One region of the Bradyrhizobium sp. 45 genome, then DNA from elsewhere that is predicted to be linked to it. Evidence: predicted binding sites of a transcription regulator. Region 1 holds the regulator's gene; the other holds the start of a gene.
What was found. Region 1 encodes PhoB, which activates phosphate uptake and scavenging genes when phosphate is short. Its sites were predicted from a motif close to TGTCATNNANCTGTCAT; they were not measured.

Region 1 (4,900 bases):
TTCATCGCGGAGGACGCAGCGAGCATGCGCTTGAGCTCCGACAGCGGCAGCTCGTTGATATCGAGGAAGTGCTTCGGTGTTTTATCGGGCGACTTGCTCATCAGCTTGCCGCCCGCTTGTTGCCGGACAACGCGGTGCAGGCGCGCTCGAGCCGCCCGACGCTGTCCTCGATCTCGGCTTCGGTGACGATCAAAGGCGGCAGGAAACGCACGACATTGTCGCCGGCACCGACGGTGAGCAGCTTTTGGTCGCGCAAGGCTGCAACGAGATCGCCGGAGGGCACCACGGCCTTGATGCCGATCAGGAGGCCCTCGCCGCGCACTTCGCTGACGACATCGCCGTGACGGTCGATCACGGAGGCGAGCTTCTGCTTGAGCAGCAGCGACATCCTCTGCACGTGGTCGAAGAAGCCGGGCTTGAGCATGACGTCGAGCACGGCGTTCGCAGCCGCGATCGCGAGCGGATTGCCCCCGAAGGTCGAGCCGTGCGAGCCCGGCGTCATGCCGGACGCCGCTTCGGCGGTCGCAAGGCAGGCGCCGATCGGGAAGCCGCCGCCGAGCGCCTTGGCCAGCGACATCACGTCGGGTTCGACGCCAAGGCGGCGGTACGCGAACAGATCGCCGGTGCGGCCCATGCCGGTCTGCACCTCGTCGAAGGCGAGCAACAGACCCTTCTCGTCGCAGAGCTGGCGCAACGCCCTCAGGAAGGCGGGCGTTGCCGAACGCACACCGCCCTCGCCCTGGATCGGCTCGATCAGGATGCCGGCGGTCTGCGGACCGATTGCCTTTTTCACGGCATCGAGATCGCCATGCGCAACCTGGTCGAAGCCCTCCATCGGAGGGCCGAAACCTTCGAGATATTTTGCCGATCCCGTTGCGGCCAGCGTCGCCAGCGTGCGGCCATGGAAGGCGCCTTCGAAGGTGATCATGCGATAGCGGTCGGGATGACCCTTTGCGGCGTGATAACGGCGCACGACCTTGATCACGCATTCCAGCGCTTCGGCGCCGGAATTGCAGAAGAACACGAAATCCGCGAAACTTTCATTGCACAGGCGCGCGGCGAGCTTTTCGCCGTCCGGGCTCTGGAACAGATTCGACATGTGCCAGAGCTTGGTGGCCTGCTCCTGCAACGCCGCGACCAGCGCCGGATGGGCATGGCCGAGCGCATTCACCGCCACCCCGGAGGTGAAATCGAGATAGCGCTCGCCATTGGTCGCGATCAGCCAGCAGCCTTCGCCACGCTCGAAACCAAGGTCGGACCTGGCGAAAACGGGGAGCAAATGCGGCGCTGCGCTGTTAGTCATGATGGTCACTTGAATGTTGCGGACGGAGTGAGCGTGCATTGCGCAACGCACCATCGACCGGCCCGGAAAACGAAACGTGCCGCCTCTTGAGGGCGGCACGTGCGACTATCTTAGGCCTGGTGAAACGGGTGTCAATGCCGCCCGGAAAGCCTCGCGAAACGCTGAATCCGTAGTCTTGCGGTGCCGATTTTGCGGGATTTGGCCACGGAACATGTGGAAGCGAGTCGGCGGACTCTTGCGCGGGAGTCACGCCATATTGTAGCGTTTGGATTGTCAGATACGACATCTCGTGCAGTGGTTCTGATCTTTAAGTCCTTATGTACCGGCGTAAACGTTCGGGCGTTCAAGACGCGCCCGGCGAGCCTTAAGGGATTCTGGCGGCACGGGTTTTTGAAGGCTTAGGCATTCGCTGCGAGGCCCCAGGATGGCTGGCGCGCAGCGAGGGAAAGGGTGCAATGACGGTTTTGACCTGGTCCGATGATCGCGTCGAGCAGCTGAAAAAGCTCTGGGAGGCCGGACTTTCGGCCAGCCAGATCGCGGCGGAGCTCGGCAATGTGACCCGCAATGCCGTGATCGGCAAAGTGCACAGGCTCGGCCTTTCGGGCCGCGCCAAGAGCCCATCATCGGCAGCGCCGCGGCCGCGCAAGGCGCGCCCCGCGCAGCACATGATGCGGGTGAGCCGCCCGATCTCGCGCGGCAACACCGCGCTGGCGCAGGCCTTCGAGGTCGAGGCTGAGCCGGATCCGGTCACCTACGACAACGTGGTGCCGATGAGCCAGCGGCTGTCGCTGCTGGAATTGAACGAGGCGACCTGCCACTGGCCGGTCGGCGATCCCTCGAGCCCGGACTTCTTCTTCTGCGGTGGAAGGGCGCTGTCCGGACTGCCCTATTGCGCCCAGCACTCGCGCGTTGCGTACCAGCCCGCGTCGGATCGGCGCCGCGCACCGGTAAAGCCGGGTCCCCGTTAGTCGTCACGCGAAGACAGTTCAACAATTTCAGTGTCGTCCCGGCCTAGTGCGCAATTGCGCACGGGGGGCCGGGACCCATACTCCGAGCACGCAATAATCGTGCGGAAGGGGTCACTCCGAGTCTTCGCCAAACCACGTTCGGTGGTTATGGGTCCCGGATCAGCGCTCGCTTCGCTCGCTTGTCCGGGACGACGGCTGAGAATGCAGGGACAGCTCGCCAACAAACAAGCCTGCAACCCTACACCTGCTCCGCCTTCGCGAAGCGATCATCCAGCGCGTAGCCGGCGCCGCGGACGGTGCGGATCGGGTCCTGCTCGCGGCCGAGATTGAGCAGCTTGCGCAGGCGGCCGATATGCACGTCGACGGTGCGCTCGTCGATATAGATGTCGCGGCCCCAGACGCTGTCGAGCAGCTGCTCGCGCGAGAACACCCGTCCCGGATGCTCCAGGAAGAACTCCAGCAGGCGATATTCGGTCGGACCGAGATCGATCGGCCGGCCCGAGCGCGCCACGCGGCGCTTGTCACGGTCGAGCTCGATGTCGCCAAAAGCAAGGACGGTGGCGAGGCGCTCCGGGCTCGCGCGCCGCAGCAGGCCTTTCACGCGCGCCAGCAGCTCCGGCACCGAGAACGGCTTGACGATGTAATCGTCGGCGCCGGTCGCAAGACCCCGCACCCGCTCGCTCTCCTCGCCGCGCGCGGTGAGCATGATGATCGGGAGCTGCTTGGTCTCGGGACGGGTGCGAAGCCGCCGGCACAATTCGATGCCTGACAGGCCCGGCAGCATCCAGTCGAGCACGATCAGATCGGGGATGTGCTCCTTGAGGCGGGTGTCGGCGTCGTCGCCGCGCATCACCGTCTCGACGTCATAGCCGTCGCCTTCGAGGTTGTAGCGGAGAAGCTCGGTCAGGGCTTCCTCGTCCTCAACCACCATAATGCGTGCGCCCATCGGGTCGTCGCTCCTTAAGTCTTCAGGTGTTCGGTACCGTGTTGGCAAAGGTCGTCATGTCGCCCTTCGGCCGCTTGTCGGTGATCGCCTGGCCCTCGATCATGTAGAACACGGTCTCGGCGATATTGGTGGCGTGGTCGCCGATCCGCTCGATGTTCTTGGCGCAGAACATCAGATGGATGCAGAACGAGATATTGCGCGGATCCTCCATCATGTAGGTGAGGAGTTCGCGGAACAGCGAGGTGCAGATGGCGTCGACTTCCTCGTCGCCCTTCCACACCGCCATCGCCGCCGGCAAATCATGCGCGGCATAGGCGTCCAGCACCGACTTGACCTGCTGCTGCACGAGGTCGGTCATGTGCTCGAGGCCGCGGAACAGCTTGAGCGGATGGAAGTCCGTCTCCAGCGCCGCGACGCGCTTGCCCATGTTCTTGGCGAGGTCGCCGATGCGCTCGAGATCGGTCGCGACGCGCATGGCGCCGACGATCTCGCGCAGATCGACCGCCATCGGCTGGCGGCGGGCGATGGTGAGCACCGCACGCTCCTCGATGCGCTTCTGCAGCGCGTCGAGCTCGGTGTCGATGGCGACGACGCGCTGGCCGAGCGGGACGTCGCGGCGGATCAGCGCGTCGACGGACTCGACGATCATGCGCTCGGCGATGCCGCCCATCTCGGCGACCAGGCGAGTGAGTTCCTGGAGGTCGGTGTCGAAAGCCTTTGCGGTATGTTCAGAACCCATGTCGCGTCTCCTAGCCGAACCGGCCGGTGATGTAATCCTGCGTGCGCCGATCTGACGGCGACGTGAAGATCTTGCTGGTGTCGTCGAACTCTATCAGCTCGCCGAGATACATGAAGGCGGTCTTGTCGGAGACGCGCGCCGCCTGTTGCATGTTGTGGGTGACGATAGCGATCGTGTAATCCTCGGACAGCTCCTGGATCAGCTCCTCGACCTTGGCGGTCGAGATCGGGTCGAGCGCCGAACAGGGTTCGTCGAACAGGATCACCTCGGGCCGCACCGCGACGGTGCGGGCGATGCAGAGGCGCTGCTGCTGGCCGCCGGAGAGCGACAGGCCGGAGGCGTTGAGCTTGTCCTTGACCTCGTTCCACAGCGCGCCGCCGCGCAGCGCCTTCTCGACGCGGCCGTCCATCTCGGACTTCGAGATCTTCTCATAGAGACGGATGCCGAACGCGATGTTCTCGTAGATCGTCATCGGGAACGGCGTCGGCTTCTGGAACACCATGCCGACGCGGGCGCGCAGCAAATTGAGGTCCAGCCTGGGGTCGAGAATGTTGGTCTGATCGAGCATGAGCTGACCGGTGGCGCGCTGGCCGGGATAGAGGTCGTACATCCGGTTGAAGATGCGCAGCAGGGTCGACTTGCCGCAGCCCGACGGACCGATGAACGCCGTAACGCGGTTGGCGCCGAGCGTCAGGTTGATGTTCTTCAGCGCATGGTGCTCGCCGTAATAGAAGTCCAGGTTACGCACGGTCACCTTGGGGGGCGCCTCGGGCAGCACCGCCGCGTGCGGCAGTCCACCGGACGCGCTCATCGACACGGAAAGATCACTCATTTTGCGGTCCTCTCGGCGCCAAGGATGCGCGCGAAAATATTAAGGGCAAGAACGGTCAGGGTGATGAGCAGCGCCCCGCTCCAGGCCAACTGCTTCCAATAGGCATAGGGGC
Region 2 (4,900 bases), on a different contig from region 1:
GTCGAGAACACGATGGTCTTCGGCTTCGCCACCCGGATGATGTGCTCGAGCACCAGCGCCGCATAGGTGAGGAGCGGACGCCGGGCATCGGCGACGATCTCGATGTCGGCGAGCATGCCGGCGGCCGCAAGCCGGCGGAGACGACGCGAGAAATCGAGCGCCTCGGCCGCCGAAATCGAATAGCCGTGCATCACCTGCAGCGGATAGCCGCTCTGGATGATGTGGATGCGCGCAAGCGCGCGCCAGGTGCCGCCGACCGCGTAGAAGCTGCGGCTGCTCCCCGCCTTGAGCTGCGGCACCCCATCGAGCGCTTCGCGCACGATGCGGTCGGCGCGTTTCAGGGATTTATGCGCGAGGTCCTGCAGCGCGAGGCCGCCGAGCGGCAGCGTCACGCCGCTGCGCACGGTGTTTTTGCGCACGTCGATCAGTTCGAGCGAGCCGCCGCCGAGGTCGCCGACGATGCCGTCAGGATGATGGATGCCGGAGATCACGCCAAGCGCCGACAGCCGCGCCTCGCGCGGGCCCGACAGGATCTCGATCTTCACCGCGCAGATGCGCTCGGCTTTCGCGATGAAGTCGGCGCCGTTGGAGGCATCGCGGCAGGCGGCGGTCGCAATCGCAAACACCCGCCCGACCTGCATGACCCGGCACAGCGCACGGAAGCGCTTGAGCGAGGTCAGCGCCTTGTCGACGGCGTCGGGCGCAAGCAGTCCCGTGCTCTGCACTTCGCGCCCGAGGCCGCACAGCGTCTTCTCGTTGAAGATGGGAATGAGGCTCCGCGTCAGTCCCTCGTAGACGACGAGACGGACCGAGTTGGAGCCGATGTCGATGACCGCGACGCTCGAGCCGCGCTTGCGCGGCCGCTTCACGTCGACGATCCCGGATCAGGATTGATGACGTTCATTACGGCGCGTGAGGCGGCGCGGCGAGGATTCCTTGAGCGACTTACCACGGCCAGACAGACTCGGATTTGTCATGAAGTAGTTGTGGACGTTGAAAGGCTCCTCGCCCTTCGCGGTCTTCATACGCGTTGAGGACCCGTCCGGCAACAATTGCCAGCTCTGTTCATTGTCCTTGAGATTCGCGACCATGATCTGTTCGAGAACCTGCTGATGCACCGTGGGATTCTGCAGCGGACACAGCACCTCGACGCGGCGGTCGAGGTTGCGCGGCATCATGTCGGCTGAGGAGATATATACAGCCGCTTTCGCGCTCGGCAGGCCCTGGCCCATGCCGAAGCAGTAAATTCGGCCGTGTTCGAGGAATCGTCCGATGATCGACTTGACGCGGATGTTCTCCGACAGGCCGGGAATACCGGGCCTGAGGCAGCAGATACCGCGCACCACGAGCTCGACCTGCACGCCGGCCTGGGAGGCCTCGTAGAGCGCGTCGATGATATCGGGGTCGACCAGCGCGTTCATTTTCATCCAGATCGCAGCAGGCCGGCCGTGCCGCGCATGCGCGGTCTCGCCCTGGATGTGCTCGATGATGCGCTTGCGCAAGGTCAGCGGAGACACCGCCATCTTTTCCAGATCGCTCGGCGCAGCGTAGCCGGTGATGAAGTTGAACACGCGCGCGGCGTCGCGGCCGATGGTCGGCTCCGAGGTGAAGTAGGAGAGGTCGGTGTAGATGCGCGCGGTCACCGGGTGGTAATTGCCGGTGCCGGTGTGGACGTAGGTCGTGAGGCTGCCGCCCTCGCGCCGCACCACCATCGAGAGTTTCGCGTGGGTCTTCAGTTCGAGGAAGCCGTAGACGACCTGCACGCCGGCGCGTTCGAGGTCGCGCGCCCAGCGGATGTTGGCCTCCTCGTCGAAGCGGGCCTTCAGCTCGATCAGCGCGGTGACGGATTTGCCGGCTTCGGCGGCTTCCACGAGCGCGCGCACGATCGGCGAGTTGCTGGAGGTGCGGTAGAGCGTCTGCTTGATGGCGACGACGTCGGGGTCGCGCGTCGCCTGCTGGAGAAACTGCACCACGACGTCGAAGGATTCGTAGGGGTGATGGACGACGAGGTCCTTCTGCCGGATCGCAGCGAAGATGTCGCCGCCTTGCTCGCGCACGCGCTCGGGATGGCGCGGCACGTAAGGGGTGAATTCGAGATCGGGCCGGTCAAGGCGGGTGAGCTGCGAGAGCTCGTTCATGGCGAGCACGCCATCGACCAGGAACACCTCGTCGTCGGCGGTCGACAGCGCGTGCTGCACGAAACTGCGCAGCTGCTCCGGCATCTTGGCGTCGATCTCGAGTCGGATCACCGAACCGCGGCGGCGGCGCTTCAGCGCGGTCTCGAACAGGCGGACGAGATCCTCGGCCTCTTCCTCGATTTCGAGTTCGGAGTCGCGGAGGACGCGGAAGGCGCCCTGGCCGTGAAGATTGTAGCCGGGGAACAGGCGGTTGATGAACAGCGCGGTGGCCTGCTCCAGCGAGATCAGCCGGACGACCTTGCCGTCAGCCGGCAGACGGATGAAGCGGTCGATCTTGCCGGGCATGCGGATCAGCGCGTTCATCTGCTTGCCGTCGGCGGCGCGCGTGAGCTGGAGCGCGATGGTGAAGCCGAGGCTCGGAATGAACGGGAAGGGGTGGGCCGGGTCGATCGCGAGCGGCGTCAGCAGCGGGAACACGTTGCTGAGGAAGTAGTCCTCGACCCAGGTTCGTTCCGCCTTGGTGACCTCCTTGCCCTCGACCAGCACGATACCCTCGTCGGCGAGCGTGCCGCGCAGGTCGCGCCAGATTGCCTGCTGGTCGGAGGCAAGCTGCGAGACGGTCCGGTTGATGAGCGCGAGCTGCTCGGACGGGGTCAGACCGTCGGGGCTGCGCTCAGCAATACCCTCGCGCACCTGGGCCTTGATGCCGGCGACGCGGACCATGAAGAACTCGTCGAGGTTATTCGCTGAAATCGACAGGAATCGCACCCTCTCCAGCATGGGGTGGCTGGGATTGACCGATTCCTCCAGGACGCGGCGGTTGAAGTGCAGCCAGGAAAGCTCGCGATTGATGAACCGCTCGGGGCTCGATGCGATCGCCGGCGGGCCTTCGGCTTCCGGGGCTTTTTCTTTAACTTCAACAGCTTGCGCAGAATCCATCAGAAGTCGGTCCATCCAGTTCGCCCCAATTTGCGACTTACGCGCAAAACCCGCGGGAGCATGTGTTAGAGCGATGACGTTTCGATGACATTGATGTTCCGCCGCCCGGCCGCGTCAACCCGCCTTGGTCAGACATCCCGGAGCAGCTCGGCCGCCAGGGCCCGGGTGACGGGGCGGCCGAGGCGCAAGGCCTCGCTGTCCAGCAGGTCCACAGCCCGTCGGGCGGCGGCCGAGGACCGCTCCAGGCGAGTGGCGAGGTAGCTGACCACGCTCTCGTCCACCGCGAGCTGGCGGTCGGCGCAGAACTTGACGATCAGGCCGCGGAAGAGCTGGTCGTCGGGCGGCAGCAGCGAGACAACGGGGACGGCGCGGAGCCGCGAGCGCAGGTCGGCGAGCTCGATCTCGAGAGACGCGGGCACCTCGCGTCCGGTGAAGAGGACGTAGGCGCCGTCCTCGCGGGCCAGATTCATCAGATGGAACAGGGCGCGCTCGTCGAATTCCCTGGCTTTGGGATCCTCGACCACCAGCGCGCCGGTGGCGAGCGCAGCCGGGACGGCCTCGGCGGTCAGCCCATTGGCCGTGGTCGAGCGGGCGCCTGAAGCCTCGGCCCAGATCGCGGCGAGATGGCTCTTGCCGCTTCCTTCCGGGCCGGCCAGCCACATGATTCGGTTCGGCCATTCCGGCCAGGCGTCGATGAGGGCAAGACCGGCGGCGTTGACGGGGCCTTCGAGGAAATTGTCCCGGCTCAGGCTCTCCGCATGCGGAAGCGAAAACGCCAACTGTCGGGGATGAACGCGGCTTGGCACGCTTGCTTTGCTCCGTGCCGGCGTGCCGGCTTCGTTTGACGAGATGCGACCTAATCGAGCGGGAGTTGGCCTTTTACGGGGCCGCTCCCAACTCACTTGGCCTCGATCGTGCTCATGTGCCGCAACCATTCGACAAGATAGAGCGACACGGAGGAGAGCGTGAAGACCGTGACGAGGCCCATCAGGATTATATCATAAGGACCGGGTTTGAAGCCGAAGGCGAGGGCGGCCAGCACCAGCGCCGCGAACGCCACTTGGGCCACAGTGTTGAGCTTGGATACCTTTGAGGGCTTCATCTCCACAGGTCGGTCGAACAGCCACGATATGATCACGGCGGCGACGATCATGATGTCGCGCGAGACCACCAGGATGACGATCCAGCGCGGAATCGCGCCCCAGATGCCGAGCGCCATGTAGATCGAGACCAGCAGCGCCTTGTCGGCGAGCGGGTCGAGCAAGGCGCCGAGCTCGCTCGTCATGTTGAAGCGCTTGGCAAGGAAGCCGTCGACCGCGTCGCTGATACCGGCGATCAGGAATACGGCGAACGCCACCTCCATTTGGCTCGACACGATGGCCCAGACGATGATCGGGACCAGCATGATGCGGCCCAAAGTAATGATGTTCGGTATACTCACACGGCGCTTCCCGGCACCCGGCCTGACCTCGAATTCGGCCCTTTGGAGGCTGAACCGGTTGATATCTCTACATAGTATACGGCGGCGCGCCATGCGAGCCATTGCGCGTCCCCGGAATTCGACGTAACCAGCCGCAAACCCACTGGAAATCGGGCATGACCGACCGCAAAAACGGCCTCACTTACGCCGATTCAGGCGTCGATATCGATGCGGGCAACCGCTTGGTCGACCTGATCAAGCCGATGGTGCGCGCCACCGCACGGCCCGGCGCCGACGCCGAAATCGGCGGATTCGGCGGCCTGTTCGATCTCAAGGCGGCCGGTTTCAAGGATCCCATCCTGGTGGCCGCGACCGATGGCGTCGGCACCAAGGTCAAGATCGC

Region 2: IVB42_RS38915 (RNA degradosome polyphosphate kinase) is a predicted target of PhoB. The motif match lies at 3,151-3,167, and genes of this name have one in related genera.

Annotation. Positions count from the first base shown of each region.
Region 1 is NZ_JADPIX010000049.1:54,661-59,560, forward strand. Features, by position in the region: gene argF (ornithine carbamoyltransferase) at 1-101, opposite strand, end outside; gene IVB42_RS06775 (aspartate aminotransferase family protein) at 101-1,303, opposite strand; gene IVB42_RS06780 (GcrA family cell cycle regulator) at 1,759-2,271, shown strand; gene phoB (phosphate regulon transcriptional regulator PhoB) at 2,510-3,217, opposite strand; gene phoU (phosphate signaling complex protein PhoU) at 3,240-3,956, opposite strand; gene pstB (phosphate ABC transporter ATP-binding protein PstB) at 3,967-4,788, opposite strand; gene pstA (phosphate ABC transporter permease PstA) at 4,785-4,900, opposite strand, start outside.
Region 2 is NZ_JADPIX010000154.1:371,170-376,069, forward strand. Features, by position in the region: gene ppx (exopolyphosphatase) at 1-869, opposite strand, end outside; gene IVB42_RS38915 (RNA degradosome polyphosphate kinase) at 885-3,077, opposite strand; gene IVB42_RS38920 (DnaA/Hda family protein) at 3,206-3,883, opposite strand; gene IVB42_RS38925 (CDP-alcohol phosphatidyltransferase family protein) at 3,976-4,518, opposite strand; gene purM (phosphoribosylformylglycinamidine cyclo-ligase) at 4,674-4,900, shown strand, end outside.